One region of the Mycobacterium basiliense genome, then DNA from elsewhere that is predicted to be linked to it. Evidence: predicted binding sites of a transcription regulator. Region 1 holds the regulator's gene; each other region holds the start of a gene.
The links. The regulator LexA, encoded in region 1, represses DNA repair genes until DNA is damaged. The targets are predictions, from matches to a motif close to CGAACANNTGTTCG.
Positions count from the first base shown of each region.

Region 2: a site for LexA is predicted at 4,092-4,105, ahead of MB901379_RS04970 (error-prone DNA polymerase). Genes of this name have one in related genera too.
Region 3: a site for LexA is predicted at 3,299-3,312, ahead of ruvC (crossover junction endodeoxyribonuclease RuvC). Genes of this name have one in related genera too.

Region 1 covers NZ_LR130759.1:2,046,028-2,055,762, reverse strand. Annotated here, with positions in the region: gene sthA (Si-specific NAD(P)(+) transhydrogenase) at 1-349, shown strand, start outside; gene MB901379_RS24510 (trypsin-like serine peptidase) at 361-774, opposite strand; gene MB901379_RS08755 (proteasome assembly chaperone family protein) at 1,168-2,145, shown strand; gene MB901379_RS08750 (alpha/beta fold hydrolase) at 2,189-3,214, shown strand; gene MB901379_RS08745 (PhzF family phenazine biosynthesis protein) at 3,260-3,946, shown strand; gene MB901379_RS08740 (peroxynitrite isomerase) at 3,958-4,443, opposite strand; gene nrdR (transcriptional regulator NrdR) at 4,452-4,916, opposite strand; gene MB901379_RS08730 (hypothetical protein) at 5,080-5,577, opposite strand; gene lexA (transcriptional repressor LexA) at 5,884-6,597, shown strand; gene MB901379_RS08720 (LGFP repeat-containing protein) at 6,632-8,968, opposite strand; partial or broken gene MB901379_RS08710 (TerC/Alx family metal homeostasis membrane protein) at 9,258-9,735, shown strand, end outside.
Region 2 covers NZ_LR130759.1:1,111,665-1,121,399, reverse strand. Annotated here, with positions in the region: gene MB901379_RS04975 (oxidoreductase) at 1-723, opposite strand, end outside; gene MB901379_RS04970 (error-prone DNA polymerase) at 773-4,078, opposite strand; gene MB901379_RS04965 (wax ester/triacylglycerol synthase family O-acyltransferase) at 4,310-5,686, shown strand; gene otsB (trehalose-phosphatase) at 5,729-6,898, shown strand; gene MB901379_RS04955 (APC family permease) at 7,196-8,662, shown strand; gene MB901379_RS04950 (MaoC family dehydratase) at 8,667-9,539, opposite strand; gene MB901379_RS04945 (histidine phosphatase family protein) at 9,635-9,735, shown strand, end outside.
Region 3 covers NZ_LR130759.1:2,166,238-2,175,972, forward strand. Annotated here, with positions in the region: gene MB901379_RS09350 (PE family protein) at 1-3,162, shown strand, start outside; gene ruvC (crossover junction endodeoxyribonuclease RuvC) at 3,344-3,898, shown strand; gene ruvA (Holliday junction branch migration protein RuvA) at 3,895-4,494, shown strand; gene ruvB (Holliday junction branch migration DNA helicase RuvB) at 4,499-5,548, shown strand; gene MB901379_RS09370 (DUF1304 domain-containing protein) at 5,558-5,944, shown strand; gene MB901379_RS09375 (hypothetical protein) at 6,028-6,741, shown strand; gene MB901379_RS25000 (PE family protein) at 6,822-8,960, opposite strand; gene car (carboxylic acid reductase) at 9,139-9,735, opposite strand, start outside.

The DNA of each region.
Region 1 (9,735 bases):
GGTGTCCTATGTGGGCGCGACCGAAGTCGAACTGACCAAAAACGCCATTCCGTACGAAGTCGGCGTGGCGCGGTACCGCGAGCTGGCCCGGGGCCAGATCGCCGGCGACTCGTACGGCATGCTCAAACTGCTGGTGTCAACCGAGGACCTCACCCTGCTCGGTGTGCACATCTTCGGCACCAGCGCCACCGAGATGGTCCACATCGGACAGGCCGTCATGGGGTGTGGTGGCACGGTGGAATATTTGGTAGACGCCGTCTTCAACTACCCCACATTCTCGGAGGCATACAAGAACGCGGCGCTGGACGTGATGAACAAGATGCGCGCACTCAACCAGTTCCGTCGCTGATCGCAGATGTCCTAGCCCTCAACCAGTCCGTCACATGCCAACGATGGAAAGCCGCCCGCGGCAACACCGGTGTGGCCCGCACAGGCGATGGGCCGGCCGCCCACGCCGGCCGGGTAGCCGGCTACGGTCACACGGGTGCCCGCGGCAGGCGCAACGCCCAACGACCACGCGGGGCCGACCTGTGCCGCCACCGGTCCGTCGCCGCTCACCCGTGCGATCGCGTAATCGGCCCACGGATCCATGCTGGCGATCCAGCGTGCATCGAAATAGACCTGGTCAACCTGCCACCTGCCAGACGGCGTGTCGTCCCCGGACAGACCAGGGACGAAAAACGCCTGCGTATCGCCGCCCGGCAGGCAATGTGCGGCGGTCACAACCAGGTCGCCGCCCGCAGAATGCACCACCGAACCGGTGCATACGTGGATCGGGCCATCGTCGAGGAAGGATTGCGCCCACGCGCGGATCCGGATCCACCGGGTTGGCTACCCGCTGATGGTCGTCCAGCGGGCCGAACTGCCCATCTGACACCCTGCCCCGCGTTTCCGGCTCGCTGGGGATGAAGGCATCATTAGCTGGCCGGTTGCATGATGTGAGTAGCATCGCCACGCTGACCGGCAGATTAAGCACTACCGCCACGGTGCGCATCGGTGACCATCATGCCTGACCACCCGGTGCCACGCTCGGGCGAACACCGCACGACGAATACGCGTTACCCCCGTATGCGCACAAATGAGTTCGCTGTTCGATTATGGGGCCCGTCGATATGAGGGACACTAGACAGGGCACCCTGGTCAGACCCCCGAAAGGAGGCAACACCCATGGCGCACGATCCAGGTCGAGACGAGGCGCAGGATTACCAACCCGGCCAATCCGGCATGTACGAGCTGGAGTTCCCGGCCCCCCAGTTGTCCACGTCCGACGGCCGTGGCCCGGTATTGGTGCACGCGTTGGAGGGCTTTTCCGACGCTGGTCACGCGATTCGACTGGCCGCAGCCCACCTCAAGGCCGCCCTCGATACCGAACTGGTCGCATCCTTTGCGATCGACGAACTGTTGGACTACCGCTCGCGGCGACCGCTGATGACGTTCAAGACCGACCACTTCACCAGCTATGACGATCCAGAGCTCAGCCTGTACGCGCTGCGTGACACGGCCGGCACCCCGTTCCTGCTGCTGGCCGGCATGGAGCCGGACCTGAAATGGGAGCGTTTCATCACCGCGGTGCGCCTCCTATCCGAACGGTTGGGGGTACGGCAGACCATCGGTTTGGGCACCGTTCCCATGGCGGTGCCACACACCCGACCGATTACCCTGACCGCACACTCCAACAACCCGGAGCTGATCGCCGACTTTCAGCCGTGGATCTCCGAAATCCAGGTACCCGCCAGCGCGTCGAACCTGTTGGAGTACCGAATGGCCAAGCATGGCCACGAGGTTGTCGGGTTCACCGTGCACGTCCCCCACTACCTGACGCAAACCGACTACCCAGCGGCCGCCCATGCGCTGCTGGAACAGGTAGCCAAGACGGGATCGTTGGAACTGCCGCTGACGGCACTTACCGAAGCTGCGGCGGAGATCCGCAACAAGATCGACGAACAGGTGCAGGCAAGCGCAGAAGTCGCTCAAGTGGTGGCCGCCCTTGAGCGCCAGTACGATGCCTTCATCGACGCTCAGGAAAACAGATCGTTGCTAACGCGCGACGAGGATCTGCCTAGCGGCGATGAGCTGGGTGCTGAGTTCGAGCGATTTCTGGCTCAGCAGGCAGAGAAGAAGTTCGACGACGACGACCAGGCGTAACGCCCCAAGAGCCCCCAGTCGGCCTGACAATGAGGTTGCCGAGATGAGTGAGCGTAAGCGGAAACTTCGTCCGGTGCGAGAAGTGACTGCGCCTTCGCTACAGTTCCGCACCGTTCACGGTTACAAGCGCGCGTTTCGCATCGCCGGATCCGGTCCGGCGATCCTGCTGATCCACGGCATCGGGGACAATTCCACTACCTGGACGGGAATCCACGCCAAACTTGCGCAGCGGTTCACTGTCATCGCCCCAGACCTGTTGGGCCATGGGAAGTCCGACAAACCGCGTGCGGACTATTCGATCGCCGCTTATGCCAACGGCATGCGTGATCTGTTGAGCGTGCTCGACATCGAACGCGTCACCATCGTCGGGCATTCGTTGGGTGGTGGGGTGGCGATGCAATTCGCCTACCAATTCCCCCACCTGGTCGATCGGCTGGTTTTGGTCGGCGCCGGCGGTGTCACCAAGGACGTCAACGTCGTGTTCCGGTTGGCCTCATTGCCGATGGGCGCCGAAGCGCTGGCATTGTTGCGGTTACCCATGGTGCTGCCCACGGTGCAGTTGCTTGGGCGCGTGGTGGGCCTGGCACTGGGCTCAACCGCAATCGGACAAGACATCCCCAATGTCTTACGGATCCTAGACGACTTGCCGGAGCCGACGGCCTCCTCGGCGTTCACCCGCACCCTGCGGGCGGTAGTGGACTGGCGCGGGCAGATCGTCACCATGCTGGACCGATGTTATTTGACCCAGGCCATCCCGGTGCTGATCATCTGGGGCGGCCGGGACGTTGTCGTCCCCGTCCGACACGCCTTAATGGCTCACGCCGCAATGCCCGGTTCCCAGTTGGAAATCTTTGAGAGCTCCGGCCATTTCCCGTTTCACGACGACGCCGCCCGCTTCATCGACCTTGTCGAGCACTTCATCGACACCACCGAGCCCCCCGAATATGATCAGTCCGCCCTGCGGGAGTTGCTCCGCAACGGCGGTGGAGAAGGCACCGTCTCGGGCCCGCACGACACACGTGTCGCCGTGCTCAGCGCCATGGGTTCTGACGAACGCAGCGCCACCTAGAGGGCCCGCCCGCGGCCAGTTCGCCCGGCGTCGTACAGTCGGGCCATGGGCATCGAGGTCACGGTGTTGCGGGTTTTCACCGATTCAAACGGAAACTTCGGCAATCCACTGGGCGTGGTTGATGCCAGCCAGGTCGAGCCGCGAGATCGCCAGCACCTGGCAACCCAATTGGGCTATAGCGAAACCATATTCGTCGATCTCCCCAGTGCCGGCGCACACACCGCGCACGCCACCATCTACACACCCCGCACCGACATCCCGTTCGCCGGCCATCCGACCGTAGGCGTGTCCTGGTGGTTGCGCGAACAGGGACTGCCGATCAACACCCTGCAGGTGCCGGCCGGTCTGGTACAGGTGAGCTATGCGGACGACCACACCACGATCAGCGCCCGCGCGGAGTGGGCGCCCGAATTCGCGATCTGTGAGCTCGACTCACTCGATGCGCTGGCGGCCGCTAGCCCCTCGGACTATTCCGACGACGCCGCGTATTACCTGTGGACCTGGATCGACGAATCCGCCGGGTCGCTTCGAGCCCGGGTGTTTGTCGCAAATCTGGGAGTCTCGGAAGACGAGGCGACCGGTTCTGCCGCAATGCGAATTACCGACTACCTCAGCCGCGACCTCACCATCACCCAGGGCAAGGGATCTGTGCTGCAAACCACCTGGAGCCCCGAAGGCTGGGTCGCGGTTACTGGACGGGTGGTCAAAGACGGTGTGACACAAGACAACTGATTGCTGGATGGTCACGCCATTCGGCGTAAGGCAGCGGAGAGGTGGTGCTGCAGGGGTTGTCCGACAGCTCCCATTCGCAACGAATACGAGAGCTCGTCGCCGGCGATGCGGAAGGAACGACTCAGCGCGGCTACCTCTTTCGCGGTGGGGGTCAAGCCGACCGTCGTTGTGACCAACTCGATTTCGATGACGCCCCGACTCACCGAATAGGTGCCCACCTCGATTTCGGTGATGCCGCTCGGATGGGCAAGCACCAACTCGACGCGACCGGGACGCGGCACGCGAAGATAGCCGGTCTCGGCGTGCAACGGCTTCCCATCGGCGACCGACCGGGTTTTTTGCCCGTATGCTAGAAAAGGCTTGCCGACATGGGAAAACACGACCTCTTCGAGGTACTCGAACGGCTGAATCGTCGGGTACTCCCCCACGCCCGATCCCGCCCAGGTACCCAACAGCGGCGCCAACACCGTGAGATCAGGATGCAGGTCGGAAGGCATGGAGCCGGTCAGCTCGAGGTCGGCACCTGGCGGTGCGCGCGCAGCGTCTCGATCTCACGCTCGAAGTCCTCGGCCGACGAAAAGGACCGATACACCGACGCGAACCGTAGGTAGGCCACCTCGTCGAGTTCACGCAGCGGCCCCAGTATTGCCAGACCCACCTCGTGACTCGGGACCTCCGGCGAACCCGCGGCGCGAACGGTGTCCTCAACCTGCTGAGCGAGCACGTTGAGTGCATCGTCGTCGACCTGTCGCCCCTGACACGCCCGGCGCACCCCGCTGATGACCTTTTCCCGACTGAACGGCTCTGAGACGCCGCTACGCTTGACCACGGCCAAGACCGCAGTCTCCACGGTGGTGAATCGTCGCCCGCACTCGGGGCAGGACCGGCGCCGCCGAATGGCTTGGCCTTCATCGGTTTCACGCGAGTCAATCACCCGGGAATCGGGATGCCGACAGAACGGACAGTGCATAAAAGCTCCTTCGCCGTCCTGATATCCGGATATCGCAGACCTCTCCGAGAGTACCTGCGCGCCGCCTCGCACTGCCAATGCCGTCACCATCCACGCGCGCTCGACACCTCGGAAACCGCAAAACATTGCCGCGGAGCGATTTTCGCCGTAACCCATGAGCCTGTCAGCCGATCGGGGCGATCAGCGTCTGCCCGGCGGCCGGCGTCGAAACCAGGGCATTGAGTTCGCGGATACGTTCGACCACCTGACGAACCGGAGCGTCCGGTGCCACCCGAGCCGCCACGTCCTGCAACGATTCCCCGGCCTCCACCCGCACGACGGCAAGACGGTCGGGCACATCTGCGGACGAATCGCCGGTTGCTCCGTTGAACATATCGCCGAACTGCGCCATCAAACCTAGCCAGAGGGTAATCATCGAGGCCGCCAGGGCCAGGCCGACCGTCGTCGCCGCGCTGACCGGGCGTTTGCGATGCCCAACCAGTGACATCGTCACGCCGGTGCCCCGGTAGTGCAGCGGTGCGCCAACCGGCCGGGCCGGCACCGGCCGCCGTCTCGGGTAGGCCGGCCCGCTGCGGGCCGCAAGCGGCTCCCGGATCGGCCTCCGCGCGCAACGGGTGCGCGGCGAGACTAGCGAAACTGGCGAATCTAGCGGTGCCTGCATGACGGTCATCTTCGCTCCTCCGGCTGGCGGTTTGTCGCTCGTGTGTTCGACACCATACTCGCCCATCTGTTCGATTACCGAACATTTGATCGAAGCGTGTCGCGCGAGCAAAACGCTAGACCAAGCCACCGACAAGATCCGCGGTCGGCAACCCGCTGCCATACGCCTCGGCATACCCGAGCATCCACAGAGTTACACCTTTGTAATTCGAGAGCTCAGACGCTTCCGGCGGGCGGAGCCGGCTGCGCGACACACTGGTCGAACACATGTTTGATTCTCAAGGGACATGCCGCTACATTCAGTGCCATGAGCGACAGCAACGACACCCTGGTCGGCGGCGGCGCCGCCGGCGCGGCCGAACGATCGCATCCCCTGGACCCGACCCTTACCGAGCGACAGCGCACCATCCTCAATGTCATCCGCGCCTCGGTCACCACCCGTGGATACCCGCCAAGCATCCGGGAGATCGGCGATGCCGTCGGCTTGACGTCGACGTCCTCGGTGGCTCACCAATTGCGCACGCTCGAACGCAAGGGCTATTTGCGCCGCGATCCGAATCGTCCGCGAGCTGTCGACGTGCGGGGAGCCGACGACGCCGCGACAGGCGCGCCGGTCACCGAAATCGCCGGCTCCGACGCCCTGCCCGAGCCCACCTTCGTCCCGGTGCTTGGACGTATCGCGGCCGGCGGCCCGATCCTCGCCGAGGAAGCCGTCGAAGACGTGTTCCCGCTACCCCGTGAGCTCGTCGGCGAGGGCACGCTGTTTCTGCTCAAGGTCGTCGGCGATTCCATGGTCGAGGCCGCGATCTGCGACGGCGACTGGGTCGTCGTGCGCCAGCAGAATGTCGCCGACAATGGCGACATCGTGGCGGCAATGATCGACGGAGAAGCCACCGTGAAGACCTTCAAACGCGCCGGTGGTCAGGTATGGCTGATGCCGCACAACCCGGCCTTCGATCCGATCCCGGGCAATGACGCAGTGGTGCTCGGCAAGGTCGTGACGGTGATCCGCAAGATATAGCGCCGATGACCCCACGCCGTGGGCGGCATGCCGCCTAGTCCGCCTTGATGAAACCGTTGGCCTGGGCGGCCTCTTCGCTGGTGAACCAAATTTCGGCGAGCGTGTCGTAGTACAGCGCGCTGCTGGGCGTGTAGTACAGGCCAAAGCGGGCACTGGCCTTGATCGGATATCCATCCGGCGCCTGGTACGGGTCGTGGTCAAGCGGCATGTGGATCGTCGGCCGTGCTGCCTGCTCTTGCCCCACCGCAACGGGCGGCGCGGAAGCCGCTTCCGCCGTCACCCTGGGGGCCCCTTCCGCCCCTGACACGGACACCTCGTCGGACTCATAGTCTTCCGGCTCGGCGGCGGCATGGCGCCCAATTCGCGGCGGGTGAGTCGCCGTATCCGCTTCCGATCGATCGTCCGCCTCGGGCTGGAGTTCCTCGGCGGGGTCCACGCTCGCCGGGTAGTCATCCGGGTATACATCGGGGAACGTGAGATCCGGAACGGAAGTCTCCCGAACCTCGCTTTCCGCGACCGCAATTTCGGGAACCGCGGTTTCGGGCACAACCGGACGATAGGTTTCTGGAACATCGAATGCTTCCGTGGCCGCGGCCTCAGGCGCAACGGCCTCGGGAAGCGGGGCTTCCAGGAGATCGGCCGGCGTCACGACGGGCGTCGGCGTGGTGTCTACCGCATCGGGGTCTTCGTCCTCGCGTTCAAATTGTTCGAATTCCGGTTCGAAGTCCTCATCGGAGCCGGCCAGCAGATCGCCAGCGTATGCCCCGCTGTCCGGGCCGAAGTCATCGTCAGGGGCGGTGAATCCCGCGCCGCGCGGCCAGCTGACCCGCGACGCCAGGCCCGCATCGGGCGCGGCATATTCCGGCTGCTGACGGTCGTCGGGAGGGAAGTGTTCGGTGCCGAAATCGATCTCGTCGTGCGGCCAGCGGCGATCAGCGGTGTCATAGCCGAGGTCCTCGTGGTCCCCATGGTCCTCGTGGTCCCCGTGATCCCCATGGTCGTATGCGACGGGCTCTTGACCGCCGCGCCGTCGCCGCAGGCCGAACACCACCACCACGAGCAGCACCACCAACAACAGCACCGGGATCACGGCCACCAGCCACCACCAATGCCAGGTGAACTTCTTACCGTGTGGCGGCGCCGCCGACGTGCTGGGCTGGTTCTGCCCGGACACCTGTAGGCCGGACAACAAGGGAGCGAGGTTGGCCGGATCGGTGCTGTAGGCGTTGCTCGCGCGGTTCCACGAGATCGTGCCGCCGGTGAACTTCTGCGACACCACGTCGCCGTCAACGGACTGGTCGGCGACCGGTGCTCCCAACTTGCCGGTCGCACCCTTGAGCTTGTCCCACGCGGCCTTCATGGCACCGCGCACGACGAAAGCACCATGGTCGGGAGTCCAGAAGATCACCGGCTTGTCGGCCGCCGCGAAGGTAGCGATCCGGCTCGCGGGTTCGATGCCGCCGTCGGACTCGTTGGCGATCGGGAAACCCAGATCGCTGCCGACCGGGCCACCCAATGACTCGTATTTCGCCAGAATCTCGCCCTCGACGGCGTTGGCGCCGGTGGCCGGGCTGAAGAACACCTTCCCACCCTCGAAATCCTGGGCGATACCGTCGCCGCCAATCGGGTACTGGCCGCCCTTCTTCGCGCCCAGCGGGCCGGCGGCGCCACCGGCGGCGCGCCAGGCCATGTTGATGGCCGCGGCGGGGTCGATCGCTACCTGCAGCCCATTGAGCTGATCGGCCAACACCGCCGGGGTGGTGGTGAACTCCTTAGACTGCCTGTTCCAGGACACCTCACCGCCGGTGAACTTTTGCGACGTGACCTCGCCGTCGTAGGTTTCGCCCCCTACCGGGGCGCCCAGAACACCGCCCGAGCTACCCAACTTGTCCCACGCCGCGTTGATCGCCCCGCGCACGACGAATGCCCCGTGGTCGGGCGTCCAGAAAATCACCGGGTTGTCGCTGGCGGAGAATGTGCTCACCCGACTGTCGGGTCCGGCAAGGCCGGGAACTTCGTTGATCGTCGGAAAACCCAGATCGCTGCTCGCTGGGCCGCCCAGTTCCTCATATTTGGCCAGTATCGGGCCATACATGAACTTGGCCCCCGTCTCCGGGGTGAAAAACATCTTGCCGCTATCGAAGTCCAACGCGAACCCGTCGCCGACCGGGTAGACGTCACCCTTCCTGGCGCCCAGCGTTGACGTGTCCCCGCCGGCCTTCTCCCACGCGTCCATCATCGCCGCCTCGGCGTCGCCTATCGGCGACGCCGACGCGGTGGGCGCCAACAGTCCCACTGCCAGCGCCGAAGCTGCCAAGCTGAGCAACGCACGCCCGACCAGCCTGCTCAATTGACCTCTCTGCCCGTTCACCAAGCCTCCCAGCCGATGCCCTGCCCGCCCCGCGAGCTGGTGGATCTCCCACTGTGGGCCGTCCCCAGCTTCGATCCGCATCGTTGCCGGGCTCGCATTACTTTGCTCTAGCGAATGACATATGCGAAGCCAATTCGCAAATATTGCGAAAACGGATACCCAGCCGATGTCGAAATGATGCCAGGCCGAGCCCGTTTCGCGAGGAAGCGAACTGCAGCCCACACTGTGGTTAAGTTACCGTGCCGAAGAGCCTAACCCTACTGACGCCGCGAGGAGAAACCCAGCTGATATGGGTGTTTCCGAACTCATCTGGGCTCTCACGATCGTCTTGATCGTGGCCGTCGTGCTCTTCGACTACGTCTTTCACGTCCGCCATGCGCACGTGAACGCTGCGCGAGGCGCGCACGCTGGTACGCGCTCTATGTCAGGATTGCCATCGTTTTCGGCATCGGGGTGGTGGTGTTCACCAATGTCGACAAGGGCATGGAGTACTTCGCGGGCTACTTGAGCAACGATGCCCTGTCCGTCGACAACCTGTTTGTCTTTCTGGTGCTCATCAGCAGCTTTGGGGTTCCGCGAGTAGCCCAGCAGAAGGTGCTGTTGTTCGGCATCGCCTTTGCGCTCGTAGCGCGTAGCGGATCCATCCTCCTCGGTACGGCGCTGATCGAAACTTCAACGCCGCGTTCTGCGTATTCGGCCTGGCCCTGCTGGTGATGGCCGGCAACTCGCCAAACCCGCAGAAGCAGAAGGCCGTAACACCGACAACC
Region 2 (9,735 bases), 930 kb from region 1:
CGGCGGCTCGGTGGCCGACGCGATGTCAACGATGGCCGCGGCGGCCTTGACCGGATCGCCGGGCTGAGCGTGGTTGACGTCGAGGGCATGGGCGCGCATCGCGCCGGCGGTGGGCTCGTAGTCCGCGATCACGGTTTCTTCGGTGCCCAAGCTGGACACATCGAGGAAGTCGGTTCGGAAGTAGCCCGGCTCAACAATCGTCACCCAGATGCCCAACGGCGCGAGCTCCTTGGCCAGCGCTTCGCTGAACCCTTCCATGGCGAATTTGGTGGAGTTGTAGATCCCCCAGCCGGCCGAGCCGAGCAATCCCCCCACCGAACTGATGTTGATGACATGGCCGGCGCGTTGGCCACGCATTATGGGCAGCACGCCCCGGAGCACGGTCAAGGTGCCAAACACGTTGACTTCGTACACCGCTCGAATCGCAGCGTCGGATGCCTCCTCAACGGCCCCGAGCAGCCCGCGCCCGGCGTTGTTGACCACCACATCGATCCGGCCGAAAGCGTCGACCGCCGCCTGGACTGCCCTTGTTACCTGTTCGGCGTTGGTGACGTCGAGGTCGACGGCAAGCATGCTGCCATCCGCGTCGGGAAGGTGGGTGCGGAGCTGGTCCGCGCGCCGCGCGGTGGCGACCACCCGATCCCCCCGACTCAGGATCGCGCGGGCGATCTCGAGCCCGAACCCACGCGATGCGCCGGTAAGAAACCAGACTTTTTCCGACATCGTTGCTCCTCACCCTCCTCGGACAACTCAAGGCTCTCAGTCTTCCTCCTCAGCGGAAGTCGCGCGAACGGGAACCCACCGTGAGGTTGATGCGCCCCATCCGCTCGGCCACGACGGTGACTGCGCCGCTGGCGTTTTGCACCTGGCCGCGAATCAGCAGCGCCGGGGCGGTATGCGCCAGCTTGCGGTGTCGCGCCCACACCCCCGGGGTACAGAGCACATTGACCATCCCGGTCTCGTCCTCGAGGTTGATGAATGTCACCCCTTGTGCCGTCGCGGGCCGCTGCCGGTGAGTCACCGCACCGGCAATCAGCACCCGGGCGCCGTCGGGCACACCGAGTAGCGCGTCCGCGGGCACTACCCCCATAGCGTCCAGATCCGCTCGCAGAAACTGCGTCGGGTAGCTGTCCGGGGAGATTCCGGTGGCCCACACGTCTGCCGCGGCCAGCTCTAGCTCGCTCATTCCCGGCAGCGACGGGATGTTCGAGGACGAACCCACCCCGGGTAACCGGTCCGGTCGCTGGGTGGCCGCGGCCCCGGCCGCCCACAGCGCCTCTCTCCGCGATATCTCAAAGCAGCTCAGCGCTCCGGCCGTCGCCAGCGCTTCGGTCTGCGGCACCGAAAGCTGCACTCGGGAGGTCAGCTCCAGCAGGGAGCTGAACGCTCCGTTGGTGTTTCGTTCTTTGACCAGCTTCTCGGCGAGGTCGTCACCGATATGGCGGACAGCACCTAGACCCAAACGAACGGCATTCCCAGAATCTTCCAACGTGGCGTGCGCCAGGCTGGCATTGACATCGGGTCCTCGCACCACCACACCGTGCCGACGCGCATCGGCCACCAACGACTGGGGCGAATAGAAACCCATCGGCTGGGCTCGCAGCAGCGCCGCGCAAAACGCGGCGGGATGGTGCAGCTTGAACCACGACGAGTAGAACACCAGCGACGCAAAGGACAGGGCATGGCTTTCGGGGAAGCCGAAATTGGCGAAGGCTTCCAGCTTTTCGTAGATCCGGTCGATCACCTCGTCGTCGGCACCGTGCAACGCGCGCATGCCGTCGTAGAACCGGCCGCGCAGCCGTCGCATACGTTCGGTGGAGCGTTTGGATCCCATGGCGCGCCGCAGCTGGTCGGCCTCGGCGGCGGAAAAACCGGCGCAGTCGACCGCGAGCTGCATCAACTGCTCCTGGAAAAGCGGAACTCCCAAGGTCTTGTGTAATGCCGACTCCATGGAGGGATGTTCGTAGACGACCGGGTCGATGCCGTTGCGCCGCCGGATGTAGGGGTGCACCGACCCGCCCTGGATGGGCCCGGGCCGGATCAGCGCGACCTCCACCACCAAGTCGTAGAACACCCGAGGCCGCAGCCTGGGCAGGGTGGCCATCTGCGCGCGGGACTCCACCTGGAACACGCCGACGGAGTCGGCGCGCGCCAGCATTTCGTACACCGCCGGTTCGGCGAGGTCTAGCCGGGCCAGGTCTACCTCGATGCCCTTGTGCTCGGCCACCAGGTCTATGGCGTAATGCAGCGCCGAAAGCATGCCCAGCCCGAGCAGATCGAACTTCACCAAACCGATTGCCGCACAGTCATCTTTGTCCCACTGCAAGACGCTGCGATTCTCCATGCGCGCCCATTCCACCGGACACACGTCGGCAATCGGACGGTCGCAGATCACCATGCCGCCGGAATGAATACCCATATGCCGTGGCAGGTTGCGGATCTGGTTCGCCAGGTCGATCACCTGCTCAGGGATGCCCTCAACATCGGCGGCCTGACCATTCCAGTGACTTATCTGCTTACCCCATGCGTCCTGCTGGCCCTGGGAGAAGCCCAGGGCGCGAGCCATGTCGCGCACCGCGCTGCGCCCGCGGTAAGTGATGACGTTGGCGACTTGAGCGGCATAGTCGCGGCCGTATTTGTCGTAGACATACTGGATGACCTTTTCGCGCTGATCCGACTCGATGTCGATGTCGATGTCGGGTGGCCCATCGCGGGCGGGCGACAAAAAGCGCTCGAACAGTAACTCGTTGGCTATCGGGTCAACGGCGGTGACACCGAGGGCATAACACACGGCGGAGTTGGCCGCCGATCCCCTACCCTGGCACAAGATGTCGTTGCGTCGGCAAAACTGGGTGATGTCGTGCACCACCAGGAAATATCCTGGAAATCTCAGTTGTGCAATAACTTTCAGCTCATGTTCGATCTGGAGATAGGCCCTCGGCGACCGTTCGGCAGGTCCGTAGCGGTCACGGGCGCCCGCCATCACCAACGAGCGCAGCCAGCTGTCCTCGCTATGCCCATCGGGTACATCGAACGGCGGCAACTGCGGCGCGATGAGCGCCAACCCGAATGCGCACTGTTCACCAAGCTCGGCAGCGGCGGTTACCACCTCGGGCCGCTGCGCGAACAGCCGGGCCATCTCCTCGCCGGATCGCAGATGGCAACCACCTAGCGGGGCCAGCCATCCGGCGGCCGAGTCCAGGGATTGCCGGGCCCGGATCGCCCCCATCGCCATGGCCAACCGACTGCGGGCGGGGTGGGCGAAATGGGCCCCGGTAGTGGCGACGACGCCGACACCAAAGCGCGGCGCCAGACCGGCTAGCACCGCGTTGTGTTCGTCGTCGACCGGGTGACCGTGATGGGTCACCTCGATGCTGACCCGGCCGGCGGTGAATCGGTCCACCAAGTCGGCCAGTGCACGCTGCGCCGCATCCGGTCCGCCTTGAGAAAGCGCTTGGCGCACATGCCCTTTCCGGCATCCCGTCAGTATGTGCCAGTGCCCGCCCGCCGCCTCGGTCAGCGCATCGAGGTTATAGCTCAGCTTGCCCTTCTCGCCTCCGGCCAGATGAGCGGCGGCCAGTTGCCGGGATAGCCGCCGGTACCCTTCCGGGCCACGGGCCAGCACCAACAGATGGGGGCCGGGTGGATCGGGTTGCTCGGTGCGGGCCGCAATTCCCAGGGACAGCTCGGCGCCGAATACGGTATCGACGCCGAGCTCGCGGGCCGCTTCGGCGAACCGTACCGCCCCATACAGGCCGTTATGGTCGGTTAGCGCCAGGGCACGCAAATCCAGCCGGGCGGCTTCCTCGACCAACTCCTCGGGCGTGCTGGCGCCATCGAGAAAGCTGTAGGCCGAATGCGCGTGCAGCTCGGCATATGCCACGGACGACGCAACCGATGAGGTGGCCCGGCTGTCACCCGGCTGGGGCGCATAGGTCCCACGCTTGCGTGACAACGGGCCATCCCACTCAGTTTCGACTGCCGAGCCGGCTCCATCCGGCGTACCGGCATGGCGCGGCTTGCCGTCTAGCACCCGCTCCATTTCCGCCCAGCTCGGCGGCCCGTTGCCCCAGCCCATATCGACAGGTTATCGAACTTGTGTTCGAATAGCGAGGGGTTTGGGAACCACTACGCAGACGGCGCGTGAACCCCCCGGAAAGAGTTTGCGAACAGCACAACCCGGTGGCGTATCGCTGCTGTTAAACACATCTTTAACAGGAAAACACATTCTTAACCTGGCAGCCCTATCGCGGCGAGGATTCCGGACGGACACTGGTACTAATTCACAAAAGATGGGCGGGGACTTGTGATGCCACAATTGATGACACTGGACACTGGCTTCCTCAAGGCTCCGGTTCCCGAATGGCACGCGGGCCTGGCGTTCGGCGCGGTTGCCGTCGTCAACGGCACCGCCCCGAATTCCGACCAGCTCAAAGCACTGCTGGCCGAACGGCTGCAATCAATACCCCGGCACGCCCAGGTGCTGCGGACGGATTGGAGAGATCATCCGGAGTTCGATCTCGCCCAGCACATACAGCGGGTGGCACTCCCCAGGCCCGGCGATGAGGCGGAACTGTTCCAGGCGATTGCCAACGCGCTCGAGCGCCCGCTCGACCTGGACCGCCCGCTGTGGGAGTGCTGGATCATCGAGGGCCTGAAGAGCAACCGGTGGGCGATCTTGCTGAAGCTTCATCACTGCATGGCGGACGGCATCTCGGCGGCTCACATTCTCACCCGGCTCTGCGACGACGCCGACCACACGTCGTTCGCGAATCACGTTGCGGTTAAGCAGGTCTCGGCGTCACAACCCGAGCGACCCAGTTGGACCGACGCCATGTGGCAGGCTCCCGCCGCCCTCGGCGCCGCGGCCGCTGTCACCACAAACGTCGTCAAGGCCGCCGCCCGCGCCGTTACCTGGCCCGCAGCGTGGCCGTCGTCGAGCGGCCCGCGGATCACCATGCGGCGTTACACCACGGTGCACGTTTCGATCGCCGACGTCGACCGCGCCTGCCGCAAGTTCGGCGTGTCGGCCAACGATGTTGCGCTGGCGGCCATCAGCGAAGGCTTTCGGACGGTTCTGCTGCAGCGCGGCGAACAACCCCGCGCGGACTCCTTGCCCACCCTGGAACCGGCCGACAGTCGACTCTCGGCCGCGCTGCCGTATCTGCCCGTCGAACACGACGACCCAATCGGGCGGCTGCGGACGGTGCACCGCCAATTGAACCCGGCCCCGCCCGGCCACCAGTCAAGATCCGCGGGCCTATCGGAATACCTGCCTTTTACGTTGTGCGCCAGGGCACTTCAAGCACTGGCGCGGCTGCCCCAGCGCGGCGTCGTGACGCTGGCCACCGATGCACCGGGTCCGCGCCACCGATTGCGACTCATGGGTCAACGGATGGACCAGGTGCTCCCCATCCCGCCGACCGCGCCACAGCTCAGCACCGGAGTCGCGGTGCTGAGCTACGGCGATGAGCTGGTCTTCGGCATCACCGGCGCCTACGACGCCGCACCCGAGATGGTGCAGCTGGCCGCCGGCATCGAACGCGGAATGGCGCGCCTGGTCGCGCTCAGCCAGGATTCGGTCCTGTTGTTCCGCCAGGATGCTCGCAAGCGTTCATCCCGTCCCGTTGCCGGCACCGGACACCGGCGCCGACCGTCCGCTTTCCCGGTACGAGCGCGACGCTGAACCCAACCTGGGCCGCATTGGCCACCATGAGAAGGTGGGACGATGTCGGTCACCGTCGACCCGCGCCACCACGATGCCGTCCTGCTGGACGCCGCGCTGCCATTCACTGACGCCCTGGTCCAGCGGCTACGGGAGGCACGCGTGTACGCCGGTGTCTATTCGCCCGGTGGCGGCGACCAGCAGGACGCACTGATCGGCGCGGCCGACCGGCTGGGGGTGCGACCGGGCAGGTGCGTCGTGATCGCCGCCGACGCGGCGGGCGTCGCAGGCGCGCGCGCCAGCGGATTCGCGCTCGTGATCGGTGTGGACCGGACCGGAGACGGCGACGCATTGCGTCGCCGCGGCGCGGACACCGTGGTCTCGGAATTGAGCCGGGTCCGGGTGCGCACCGGAGACCGGCGAATGTCCGAGCTTCCCGATGCGCTGGGGGCCCTCGCTCAGGGCGAGATCCTTGGCGCCGGCAGGCCCGCGGTGTTCTTCGACTTCGACGGCACCCTCTCGGAGATCGTCGATGACCCCGATTCGGCCAGACCCGTCGCCGGCGCGCTCGAGGCCTTGCGCGATTTGGCCACACGCTGCCCGGTCGCGGTGCTCAGCGGCCGCGACCTGGCCGATGTGACGAAGCGACTTGGCATGCCCGGGATCTGGTATGCCGGCAGCCATGGTTTCGAACTGACCGCACCCGATGGCACACATCATCAAAACGACACGGCCGCGGCGGCGATACCGGTGCTCGCGCAGGCGGCTGACCAGTTGCGCGCGCAGCTCGCAGCAATGCCCGGTGTTGTCGTGGAGCACAAACGGTTTGGAGTCGCAGTTCACTACCGCAATGCCGCCCGCGATTGGGTCGGCCAGGTTGCCGCAGCGGTGCGCACGGCGGGCCAGCGCGCTTCGCTCCGGGTGACCACCGGCCGCGAAGTGATCGAACTCCGCCCGGATCTCGACTGGGACAAAGGAAGGACGCTGCGCTGGGTGATCGATCACCTGCATGATGCGGACGCACGGCCGCTGGTGCCGTTCTACCTCGGCGACGACATCACCGACGAGGACGCGTTCGACGCCGTGCGATCCGACGGAATTCCCATTGTGGTGCGACACGACGATGACGGCGATCGTGCTACCGCCGCGCGGTACGCCTTGGACAGCCCCGCGCGCGTTGCCGAGTTCACCGAGCGGCTGGCCCGCCAACTCGGTAAGGACCGGGTCAACTAGCCCACCACGCTCCGGCGACTGCGCACGACAGCGTGCACAGTATGGCAACGCACCACCGGAATCGGGATAATGTCTGCCCGCGTATGAAACCGGCGGGCGAGAGACGGGCAATACTCGGCGCTGGTGGGACCAACAGGTTCCCACGGAAGCAACGGAGCATAGCGGCGCTAAGAGACGCACTCCACCGCCGCATCGTCGAGCACCAGCTCGGTGTCGGTACCCGCGCTCAGAGTGAGAAAGATCGCACCGGCAACCGACGTGGCGTACCATGTGTCACCTTTGACGCTTCGGTGTTACATCCTTGGTGAGGTCAGCAACCTACAGACAGGACGGTGCGCGATCAGCAAGCTCGGTTTCTGGAGCATTGTCATGCTCGGAATCAATTCCATAATCGGTGCCGGCATTTTCCTGACGCCCGGTGCGGTGATCAAGCTCGCCGGACCGCTTGCCCCAATCGCCTACGTTCTCGCCGGCCTTTTCGCCGGCCTCATGGCCATGGTGTTCGCCACGGCGGCCAGGTATGTCCGGACAAACGGCGCGTCCTATGCCTACACGACCGCCGCATTCGGTCAGCGCATCGGCATCTACGTCGGTGTCACCCACGCGATCACCGCCTCGATCGCCTGGGGTGTGCTGGCCTCCCTCTTTGTCGCGACGCTGCTGCGGGTCCTCTTTCCCGGCAAAAACTGGGCCGAAGACACCGAACTTTTCAGCGTCAAGACACTGACGTTTCTCATCTTTATCGCGGTACTGTTAGTAATAAACTTGTTCGGCAACCGGATAATTAAATGGGCCAACGGCACGTCGACATCGGGGAAGATATTTGCCCTGTCGATGTTCATCGCCGGCGGAATTTGGATTATCGTCACGCAGCATGTGAACAATTACGGCTCCTCGGCCTCACCAGGCGTGTACCAGCGCGCCACATTTTCACTTCTCGGGATTGTAGGGATGGGGCAGAGCACCGGCTCGAGTCTGATACTGGCCACCATTGTCGCGTTGTATGCATTCATGGGCTTCGAATCGATCGCTAACGCTGCCGAGGAAATGCACGAACCGGACCGCAACCTGCCCCGAGCCATACCGCTGGCAATCCTCGCAGTCGGGGCGGTCTACATCCTCGCCGTCGTGGTCGCAATGTTGCTGGGATCGGACAAGGTTGTCTCGTCCAGCGGCACGGTACGACTGGCGGCGGCCATCGGAAACGACGCTTTCCGGACGATCGTCATCGCGGGTGCCTTGGTCTCGATGTTCGGCATCAACGTGGCCGCATCGTTCGGCGCTCCGCGGCTGTGGACGGCGCTGGCAGATCAGGGAACATTGCCGATGCGTCTGTCGAGCAAGAACCGGTTCGGGGTACCGATGATCGCTTTCAGTGTGACCGCGTCATTGGCATTGGCGTTTCCACTGGCCCTCCACTTCGACAATGTGAACCTGACCGGACTTGCCGTGATCGCGCGATTTATTCAGTTCATCATCGTGCCGATTGCATTGATCGCATTGGCGGCCGACCGGACCGGGGAGCGCTCGGCGATCAAGCGCAATCCATTCACCGACAAGGTGTTACCGGTAGTCGCGGTCTCCATTTCGGTCATGCTGGTCGTGTCATTCGATTACCGCACCATATTTCTCACCCAGCAGGGCAGTCCGAATCATTTCTCGATCGCGTTGACCGCGCTCACATTCGTCGCGGTACCGGCAATTGCCTACCTCCACTACTACAGAACCTTGAGTAGCGAAGGAACCATCGGCATCGAGCGCTAGACGGCTAACTCGGTACGTATTCCACCGCGCCGTCGTCCAGCACCACCCGCGTTTCGCCGCCGTCGGATCCGGTGACCTCGGTGCGAAAAACCGCCTTGCCTGGCTCGGTGCGCCAGATCAACGTGCTCAACGTCTCCCCGGGAAACACCGGCTTGGTGAACCGCGCCGCAATCGAGGTGATGTTGGCGGCAACACCGCCGCCGAGCTCGGCCACCAGCGCCCGCCCGGAAACCCCGTAGGTGCACAGGCCGTGCAGGATCGGCCGGGGAAACCCGGCGAGCTGGGTGGCAAACCAGGGGTCGCTGTGCAGCGGGTTGCGGTCACCGGACAACCGGTAGATCAACGCCTGGTCCTCGCGGGTGGGCAGGTCGATCCGGGTATCGGGCTCGCGGTCCGGGAACTCCGGCGCCGCGGGCCGCTGACCGGGTTCTCCCCCGAAGCCGCCCTCGCCGCGGATGACCAGCGTGGTCAGCGTCTCGGCGATCAGCGTTCCGGTATCCGGGTCGGTGCCGCGGCCGCGCAGCATGAGGACCGCGTTTTTGCCCTCCCCCTTGTCCTGGATGTCGGTCACCTCGGAAACCACCGACAGCTTGCCGGCCGGCGGCAGAGGCGCGTGCAGGCGGATGGTCTGGGATCCGTGCAACAGCATGGCCCAGTTGAACTTTCCGACCTTGCCGGCCGCCCCGAACGCGGGGCAGCAGATCACCGCATAGGTCGGCAACACTTGCTGGGTGACGTCGTGGCTATTTTCGGTGGTGAACGACAAGTCCGCGGTCCCGGCGCCGACCCCCAGCGCGTAGAGCAACGTGTCCCGGTCGGTCCACTCGAACAACACCGGTTCGGTCATCGCTCCGATGGCACCCGGGTCGATCGCCATGCGAGTCTCCTCTCGATTGAAGAATTCAAGCCATTTCTGCACTCAACCATCGCAAACCCTTCCCACCGATACGGTCGGCAGGGCAGGCTATCGCCATGGCCAAGCACACGAAGATGCCGAAGATGCCGAAGACCTTCAAGGTCCTAGCTGTGTTCGCCGCGGCAACGATGCTCAGCGCCTGCGGCGGCGGTGGCCC
Region 3 (9,735 bases), 120 kb from region 1:
GCCCGGGAATATCAGGAATTGAGTGCACAGGCGTCGGCATTTCACAGCCGGTTCGTGCAGACCTTGACCGGAGGCGCCGGCGCATATATGGCCGCGGAGGCGGCAAATGTCTCCCCCCTGGCGACGTTTGAGCAGGATCTGCTGGGTCTGATCAACGCGCCCACGCAGGCGCTCTTCGGTCGTCCGCTGATCGGCAACGGCGCTGATGGGGCCGCGGGCACCGGGCAAGCCGGTGGGGCCGGTGGGATCTTGATCGGTAACGGCGGTAATGGCGGCTCCGGCGTAGACAATCTGTCGGGTACCACCGGTGGGGCCGGCGGGGCCGGCGGAGCCGCGGGGCTGTTCGGCAGTGGTGGGGCCGGCGGGACCGGCGGGTCGGGGTTTGTCAGTGCGGGCGCCGGTGGGGCCGGCGGGGCTGGCGGGTTGCTGTTCGGCAACGGTGGGGTTGGTGGTGCCGGCGGATCGGGCGGCTTCGGTGGTGGTTCCGGAGGCGTCGGCGGCCAGGGCGGGCTGTTCGGCAGCGGCGGGGCTGGCGGGGTCGGCGGATCGGGCGATGACGGCGGGTCCGGCGGTGTCGGCGGTAACGCGGGATGGTTCGGCAATGCCGGCCACGGTGGCGCGGGCGCGGCGGGCGCCCTGAACGGCGGGTCCGGTGGGTCGGGCGGGGCGGGCGGGCTGCTCGGTGCCGGCGGAGACGGCGGGGCCGGCGGGTCTGGCGAATTCGGTGGGGGTGCCGGCGGGGCCGCCGGAAACGGTGGATTCCTGTATGGCGCCGGCGGGGCCGGCGGGCACGGGGGTGTCGGCGGGTCGTTTGGTTCCGGCGGGTCCGGCGGTGATGGCGGCGGTAGCGGGCTGATCGGCGGCGGTGGTGTCGGCGGGGGCGGTGGCAACGGCGCCGTGTCCGGCGGTGCCGGCGGTGCTGGCGGCAATGCTTGGGTGCTCGGTGCGGGCGGGGTCGGCGGTGTCGGCGGGGACGGTGGCATCAGCGCGATCGGGGTCGGTGGCGATGGTGGTGCCGGCGGAAATGGTGGCATCGGCGGCCTGTTGGCCGGCAACGCCGGCAACGGGGGCGCTGGTGGCGCCGGCGGTAACGGTCTCACCGGTCCTGACGTCGCCGCCGGGATGCGCGGCGGTGACGGTGGCAACGGTGGAACCGGTGGTGCGGGTGGGCGCGCCACTGGCCTGTTCGCTGCGGGTGGCAATGGTGGCGCGGGCGGGACGCCCGGCAATGGCGGTGGTGGTGGCGGCGGCGACCTCAGCGTCAACGGTGGCGCCGGCGGCAACGGCGGCAACGGTGGCGACCCCGGTGCCGGAGGGGCTGGCGGGTCCGCGCTCCTGGGTTCGCACGGTGCCAACGGCGCCACCGTCACTAGCGGAGGTCATGGTGGCGACGGCGGTGCCGGCGCGGCCGCCACGGCGCCGGGTGGCGAGGGTGCGCGGGGTGGCAACGGCGGCGACGGAGGGCTGGTGGGCAACGGCGGCAATGGTGGCCGCGGCGGCAGCGGCGCGGACGGCGCCAACGGTTCCGCGGGCGCTGGCGTGGGTGCCGGCGGACAGGATGGCTTCGGTGGCGGCAACGGTGGCGCGGGCGGAATCGGTGGCAAGGGCGGAGCGCTGGCCGGCAATGGCGGCGGCGGTGGCGCGGGCGGTGACGGCGGTACCGGCGGCGAGGGCGGTAAGGGTGGCAACGGGCAAGCGGGCAGCGACGGCGGGATGGGCGGTACCGGTGGTGGGGGCGGTCAAGGCGGCAACGGCGGCGCAGGCGGGGCCGCGTTGGCCGCGTCGGGCACCCAGGGCGCTGGTGGCGACGGCGGCCAGGGTGGCGACAGCGGCAAGGGCGGGAGCGGCGGCAGGGGCGGCGCCGGTAACCCCGCGGTCAACGATGGGATCGGTGGCAACGGTGGCAACGGTGGCAACCCCGGCCAGGCCGGAGGAGGTGGGCAGGGCGGCAGCGGCTCCACTGCCGGCCTGACCGGTGCGCAGGGTGCCATGGCGATGGACGGCGGCGACGGGGGCGCCGGCGGCAAGGGCGCCGACGGCGTGTTCACCAGCGACGGCAACGGCAGGGACGGCGGCAACGGCGGCGACGGTGGGCTGGTCGGCAACGGCGGCCAAGGCGGCAACGGCGGGACGGGAGCGGTCGGCGGCGTCGGCGCCAATGGGGAGTTCGGTTCACCCGACGGCGCTATGGGACACAACGGCGGTGACGGCGGCAACGGTGGCCGCGGCGGCAGGGCCGGCGCGTTGCATGGTGACGGTGGCCAGGGCGGGGCCGGTGGTGGCGGCGGCGACGGCGGCAAGGGCGGTGACGGCCTTCAAGGCACCGACGGAATCCAAACGCCACTCCTTGCCAACGGCAAGGCCGGCGGCCAAGGCGGCGCCGGCGGCCAAGGCGGGCACGGCGGTAACGGAGGGTCAGGAGGCGCCGCGTTGGCGGGCCAGGACGGTGCGGGCGGCGCCGGCGGCGACGGCGGCAACAGCGGCGCTGGCGGCAACGGCGGCGGCGGCGGCAAGGGCGCCGACGGCGATCAGACTTTCGGTTCCACCCCCGTCGGTAACGGCGGGAATGGCGGCAACGGTGGCGCCGCCGGTGCGGCCGGGGTGCACGGCGACGGCGGTACCGGTTCCAGCACGGGCACCGACGGCGCGGACGGCATCCGAGGTGACGGGGGCGCCGGTGGGGCCGGCGGAAATGGCGGCACCGGCGGAGCCGGCAGCACGGTGGAGTCACGGATCGGTGGCGACGGCGGAGCCGGCGGGAACGGCGGGGAGGGGGTTAACGGCGGGAACGGCGGTGGCGGTGGCAAGGGCGGCAACGGTCACACCGTGCTCCCGGGAAGCTTCAGCCAAGGCGGTTTCGGCGGCACCGGCGGCAACGGCGGCAACGGTGGTGCCGGCGTTGGTGACAGCGCAGGCAACGGGGCGGGCGGCACCGGCGGTAAGGCCGGTAGCGGTGGCAACGGTGGCGGCGGCAACGTTGGGGGCAACGGTGGCGACAGCGGCACGGGCGGGGCCGGCGGCGGCGGCGTTTCTAACCACGTTGCCGGGGGCGGCGGCACTGGCAGCGGGATCCGATTCGGCGACGTCAGCTCGGGTCAGCTCGGCGGGACCGGCGGCATCGGCGGTGACGGTGGCACCGGCGGGGGGACACGTCATACCTGATGGTTCGGGTATGAGACCGCCTTTGAGGAGTCGCGCTTAGGGAGTCGCCGAGGGCTACCCGTTGGCGATGTGCCAGCGGCGTTGCGCTGCGCCCGCGTGTCCTGCCCGCGAATGTCGGGCCCAGCCGCTAGGCTATCGAACAGCTGTTCGGGCCCCGATGTTGATGGACTGGGAGCATGTGGTGCGGGTGATGGGTGTCGACCCCGGGTTGACGCGGTGCGGGCTGTCGTTGGTCGAAAATGGGCGTGGTCGCCAACTGACCGCGCTGGACGTCGACGTGGTGCGCACGCCCTCGGGTCACGCCGTGTCGGAGCGATTGCTGGCCATCAGCGATGCCGTCGAGCACTGGCTGGACACGCATCACCCGGATGTGCTGGCCATCGAGCGGGTGTTCTCCCAGGTGAATGTGACCACGGTGATGGGTACTGCGCAGGCCGGCGGCGTGATTGCGCTGGCCGCGGCCAAACGCGGTATCGACGTGCACTTCCATACCCCCACCGAGGTCAAAGCGGCGGTCACCGGCAATGGTGCCGCCGACAAGGCGCAAGTCACCGCGATGGTTACCAGAATCCTTGCGCTGCAAAGCAAACCGACACCCGCCGACGCTGCCGACGCGCTGGCCCTGGCGATCTGCCACTGTTGGCGGGCGCCGATGATCGCCCGGATGGCCAAGGCTGAGGCCTTGGCCGAGCGGCAGCGGCGCAACTACGCGGCGAAGTTGAAGGCCGCACGATGATCGCCTCGGTAAGCGGTGAGGTGCTCGCGGTCGCGCTTGATCACGTGGTGATCGAGGCCGCCGGCGTCGGCTACCGGGTGAACGCGACCCCGGCGACGCTGGCGACGTTGCGGCAGGGCACCCAGGCCCGGCTGGTGACCGCGATGATCGTGCGTGAGGATTCGATGACGCTGTACGGGTTTCATGATGGCGAAACCCGCGACCTATTTTCGACGTTGTTGTCGGTGTCGGGCGTCGGTCCCCGGCTGGCGATGGCAACGCTGGCCGTACACGACGCGCCGGCACTGCGGCAGGCGCTGGCCGACGGCGACGTCGCCGCGCTGACTCGGGTGCCCGGCATCGGCAAGCGCAGCGCCGAGCGGATGGTGCTGGAACTGCGCGACAAGGTGGGGCCGGCCGGCGAGTCCGCGACGGCGGGGGCCCCTGCCGTCAACGGCCGTGCGGTGCGCAGCCCCGTGGTCGAGGCGCTCGTCGGCCTCGGTTTTGCCGCGAAGCAGGCGGAGGAGGCAACCGACAAGGTATTGGCCGCAGACCAGGACGCGACTACGTCCAGCGCGCTGCGGGCCGCGCTATCGCTGCTGGGAAAGGCCCGCTGAACCGATGGATTCGGACGATCCTGCGGACCGTGACGTCTCGCCGGCGCTGACCGTCGGCGAGGGTGACATCGACGTCAGCCTGCGGCCCCGCTCGTTGCGCGAGTTCATCGGCCAGCCCCGGGTACGCGAACAGCTGCAGCTGGTCATCGAGGGAGCCAAAAATCGCGGCGGCACGCCGGATCACATTCTGCTGTCCGGCCCGCCCGGCCTCGGTAAGACGTCGCTGGCCATGATCATCGCCGCCGAACTGGGGTCGTCGCTGCGGGTGACGTCGGGTCCGGCCCTGGAACGCGCGGGTGATCTGGCCGCCATGCTGTCGAACCTGGTTGAGCATGACGTGCTGTTCATCGACGAGATCCATCGCATCGCCCGGCCCGCCGAGGAAATGCTTTATCTGGCGATGGAGGATTTCCGCGTCGACGTGGTCGTCGGCAAGGGCCCGGGGGCCACCTCGATCCCGCTGGAAGTGGCGCCCTTCACCCTGGTCGGCGCGACCACTCGATCCGGTGCGCTGACCGGCCCGCTGCGTGACCGGTTCGGTTTCACCGCGCACATGGATTTCTACGAGCCCACCGAGCTAGAGCGGGTGTTGGCCCGCTCGGCCGGGATTTTGGGCATCGAGCTGGGCGCCGAGGCGGGCGCGGAGATCGCGCGCCGCTCGCGGGGGACACCGCGGATCGCCAACCGGTTGCTGCGCCGGGTCCGGGACTTTGCCGAAGTACGTGCCGACGGCGTTATCACGCGCGACGTCGCGAAATCCGCGCTAGAGGTCTATGACGTCGACGAGCTGGGCCTGGATCGGCTGGACCGCGCGGTGTTGTCGGCGCTGACCCGCAGCTTCGGCGGTGGTCCGGTCGGGGTTTCGACGCTGGCGGTGGCGGTGGGGGAGGAAGCGGCCACGGTGGAGGAAGTGTGCGAGCCGTTCCTGGTACGCGCCGGTATGGTGGCCCGGACCCCGCGCGGCCGGGTGGCGACCGCGCTGGCCTGGACTCACCTAGGGATGACTGCGCCGGCCGGGGCCGGCGGGCTCAGTCAGCCAGGGCTCTTCGAATAGGAGGATGCGATGATCACCGCCGCGTTGGTATTCGCCGGGTTGGCTGCGCTGCTCCACGTCTACATCTTCATCATGGAATCGCTGACTTGGACGTCGCCCCGCACCCGCGCGACCTTTGGCACCACACCCGAGGAGGCCGAGACCACCAAATTGTTGGCGTTCAATCAGGGCTTCTACAACCTGTTCCTGGCGATTGTCGGCGGCTTGGGCGTCGCCGCGGTGGCCATGGGGTACAGGGGAATCGGAGCCGCGCTCATCTTTGCCGGTGTCGGGCCGATGGCCGCGGCGGCGGTCGTATTGGTGATCTCGGCGCCCGACAAGGCGCGGGCCGCGGTGACGCAGGGCTTGTTCCCGGTGATCGCCCTTGTCCTGCTTGGGTTCGGGCTGCTGTCGTAGCCGCATGCTGGCGAGCCCTGAGACGGGCGTTACATCGTCTGCCTGTTCGGGTACCCGAGAAGGTATCTGAAGAGGAGATTGCGATGATGCACACAGAAGATCGCCCAGCCAGGCTACGCATGCCACGCTCTCGAGGAGCGGTGACCGGGATACTTCTGGTGGTCCTGGGAGCTTGGGGAGCGCTGATCCCGTTCGTCGGGCCCAGCTTCGATTTCGGCTACACCCCTGGCCACGCTTGGACCGCTGCCCGAGGCTGGCTCGAGGTGTTGCCGGGGACCGTCACCGCGGTCGCCGGCCTGCTGTTGATCATTTCCAAGAACCGCGCCAGTGCGGTATTTGGCGGCTGGTTAGCCGGCCTGGCCGGTGCATGGTTTGTGGTCGGCGGGTCGTTCGCCCCGTTGTTGCGGATCGGCTCGGTTGGCGACCCGGTTGCGGTCCCGAATCTCAAACGCGCCCTGATCGAGGTCTCGTATTTTTCGGGCTTGGGTGTGGTGATCGTGTTCCTGGCCGGAGCAGTCTTGTCGCGGCTGGTGGCGCGGCTGGCGCGCGATGTCCAGCCGGTAACGCAGCCCGCGGAGGAACCCGCCTACGCGGTGCCCGCGGCCGAGGCGTCCGACGCGTCCGAGGCGGATGAAACAGCAGAGTCAGCCACCACAAACCCGGCGTCCGAGGAGCGTGAGGAAGAGCCTCGGTCAAAGGACGAGGGCGTACCGCAGGAAACCGAGGAGAGCGAGGCCGCGACCGAGCATCACGGCCTATCGTTCCACCCGTTCCGCCGACGCCGCGCCGGCGTATAGATCGACCTGCAGTCGGGCTTCGATCCCAGCGAGATGAAATGGTGCCCGCAGCCGTTCGGTCGGCGTCGTAGATCCGGGTGCTAGCCGGACTGTCCGGCGCCGCCCGCGGCGCTGGCGGCTGCTTGGAAGGCATTGCCGCCGAAGCCGCCGGAGCCGCCCTTGGCGCCATCGCCGCCCGCGCCGCCGGATGTGGTGCCGGTTCCTCCGGCGCCGCCGTTGGCTCCATTGCCGCCGCTGCCACCGTCAATGCCGAATGCGGACGCTAGGCCGCCCCCGCCCCCGCCGCCGCCGGTGCCCGCCGGGGCCCCGACGCCTCCGGTGCCGCCGACGGCGCTGGTGAAGGCGGCGGCGCCGTTGAAGGCTATGGCGTTACCTCCGGAGCCACCGTTTCCTGCGGTGCCGCCGGGACCGCCGGCGGCACCGCCTCCGCCTCCGCCTCCGCCGACGGCCCCTTTCGCGGCCGCCGCCCCCGCGCCACCTCCGCCGCCCCCGCCGCCGGTGCCACCGTCCGCGCCGGAGGCACTGCCGCCGCTGCCGCCTCCGCCGCCGGTACCTCCGCTGGCACTACCGGCATCGGGGGTCGGGCCGGCGTTGCTACTCGACGCGGCGCCGCCGGTACCGCCGGTGCCGCCGGTGCCGCCCTGGCCGCCGAGGGCACCGTTGCCTCCGCCGTTGCCGCCGTGGCCACCCGCGCCTCCGCCCCCGCCGCCGCCGCCGTACCCGAGGGCCGTTGCGATGCCGGAGCTGTTTTGGCCGCCGTAGCCACCGTTGCCGCCGGTACCGCCTTGGCCGCCCTGGCCACCGGTGGCGTTGGCGGTCCCGGGTGCCCCTCCGTTCCCGCCGGCACCGCCGTTGCCGCCGGTACCGCCGCTCGCGCTGGCGGTGCCGCCAGTACCGGTGTTGATGCCGCCCTGACCACCGGCACCGCCATTGCCGCCGATGCCGCCGTTGCCGCCGGCACCGCCGCCGACCCCGCCGACGCCCGCGCCGCCGGCGCCGCCGGCGCCGCCGGTCCCGCCGTCGCCGCCTGGGCCGCCCGTGGTCGGCGAGGTGCCGTCGATGCCGGTCGTGCCGACGCTGCCGGCTCCTCCGTCGCCGCCAAGACCGCCGGTGCCGCCGGTGCCGGTGCTGCCGTCGGCACCGGCGGTCGCCAGGAAATTGAATGGCGTTGTGGCGGCGCCGCCGGCCCCACTGGCCCCGGCACCGCCGCCGGTGCCGCCCATTGCGCCGTCGCCTCCGGTCGTGCCAAAGCCCGTGGCGTCGCCGCCGTTGCCGCCCCACCCGCCGACTCCGCCCAAGCCGCCGGCCCCGCCGGCGCCCCCGGCCCCGCCAATCAACGCCTGGTCGGCACCGCCGGCGCCGCCGGCCCCACCGGCCCCACCGAAACCGCCGATTTGTCCGGTCATCCCGGCCGGCCCCGCGGTCCCCGAAGCCCCGTCCGCACCGGCCCCACCAGCACCGCCGGCACCGCCGGCCCCGAACAACGACACCAGCTGCCTATTGGCTCCGCCGGCCCCACCGTCGCCGCCGGCCCCGCCTGCCTGCGCGGTGGTGCCGGGCGCACCGGCCGCACCGGCCGCACCGGCCCCACCGGAGCCACCGGTCCCGCCGTTGCCACCGCCGATCAGCCCGTTGGCCCCGCCGGCGCCGCCGGTTCCGCCCGCACCACCAGGGGTGGTCGCGTTTCCGCCGGCGCCGCCGGCCCCGCCGGCACCCCACAGGCCCGCTGACCCGCCAGCACCACCGGCCTGCCCGGGCGCGCCCGACCCACCGTTGCCGCCGTTGCCTACAATCCATCCGCCGGCCCCACCGGCCGCCCCGGTACCGTCGAGCCCATTGGCGCCGTTGCCGATCAGTGGGCGACCGGTCAGCATCTGGCTGGGGGCGTTGATGCTTGCCAGCAATTCCTGCTCCAGCGTTTGCAGTGGCGAGGCGTTGGCCGCCTCAGTCGCCGAATACGCCCTCACGCCCGCAAGTAATGCCTGTACAAAGTCGGTATGGAAGCGCGCCATGCGCGCGCTGAGCGTCTGAAATTCCTGCGCATAGGCGCCAAACATCCTGGTGACCGCCACCGATATCTCATCGCCGGCCAGGGGGGCTATCGCCGTGGTCGAGGGTGCGGCTGCCCCTGTGGCCGCCCGCACGGCTTGCCCAATCCCACCCAAATCGTCGGCCGCGGCGGTCAAGACCTCAGGTGCTGCGAACACAAAAGACGACATGGTGAGTTCTCCCGTAGACGGCGTTTAATCTCCTATGAATGTCGCACGCCCACCACATACGTCCCATAGAAAACTCAAAGAATTAGCAAAAATTCATCTAGCATGTCGCCGCGGAGGTCCGTCGCTGAGCCCCGAATGATGCTTTGCACGTTCGCAGTTCATTCTGGGCGGATTGATCTCAGAGCAGGCCGAGCAGTCTCAGGTCGTTGACGTACTTGACGATGATCGGCGGGCAGACGTGCGGAATATCTTTGTCGGGGCCGATTTTCGCTTCCTGTACCGCCGCGCGGAAATTATCGGTGGGCGCGATCGATCCACGGACGGGTTTTTCGGGCGTCCGATAGTTGTGCAACAGCGGCAGCAGTGAACTGTGCCGTTGCCGGTCCGGCAGGGCACGCAACGCGGTTTCGAAGCGCTGCAGCCAATCGCCGTAGTCGGCGATGCGATGTATTGGGTAACCGGCTTCGTTCAGCCAGTCGACGAATTCGTCGAGTCCGATGCCGTCGTCGTACGGATTCATCACGTGATAGGTGTGGAACCCGTCCTGGCTTTGCGCACCCAAAGTCGAGATCGCATCGGCGATGAACTCGACCGGCAAACCGTCATAGTGGGCGCGTTGCCGGGAGCCGTCGGCGGCAAGCTGGTAGAACGAACCAGGCGCGATACCGGTGGCCACCAGGCTCAGGATCATCCGGGTGAACATGTCCGGCACATTGAGCTGGCCCGCCCATGTGGTGTCGGCCAGGATCATGTCGCAGCGGAACACGGCAACGGG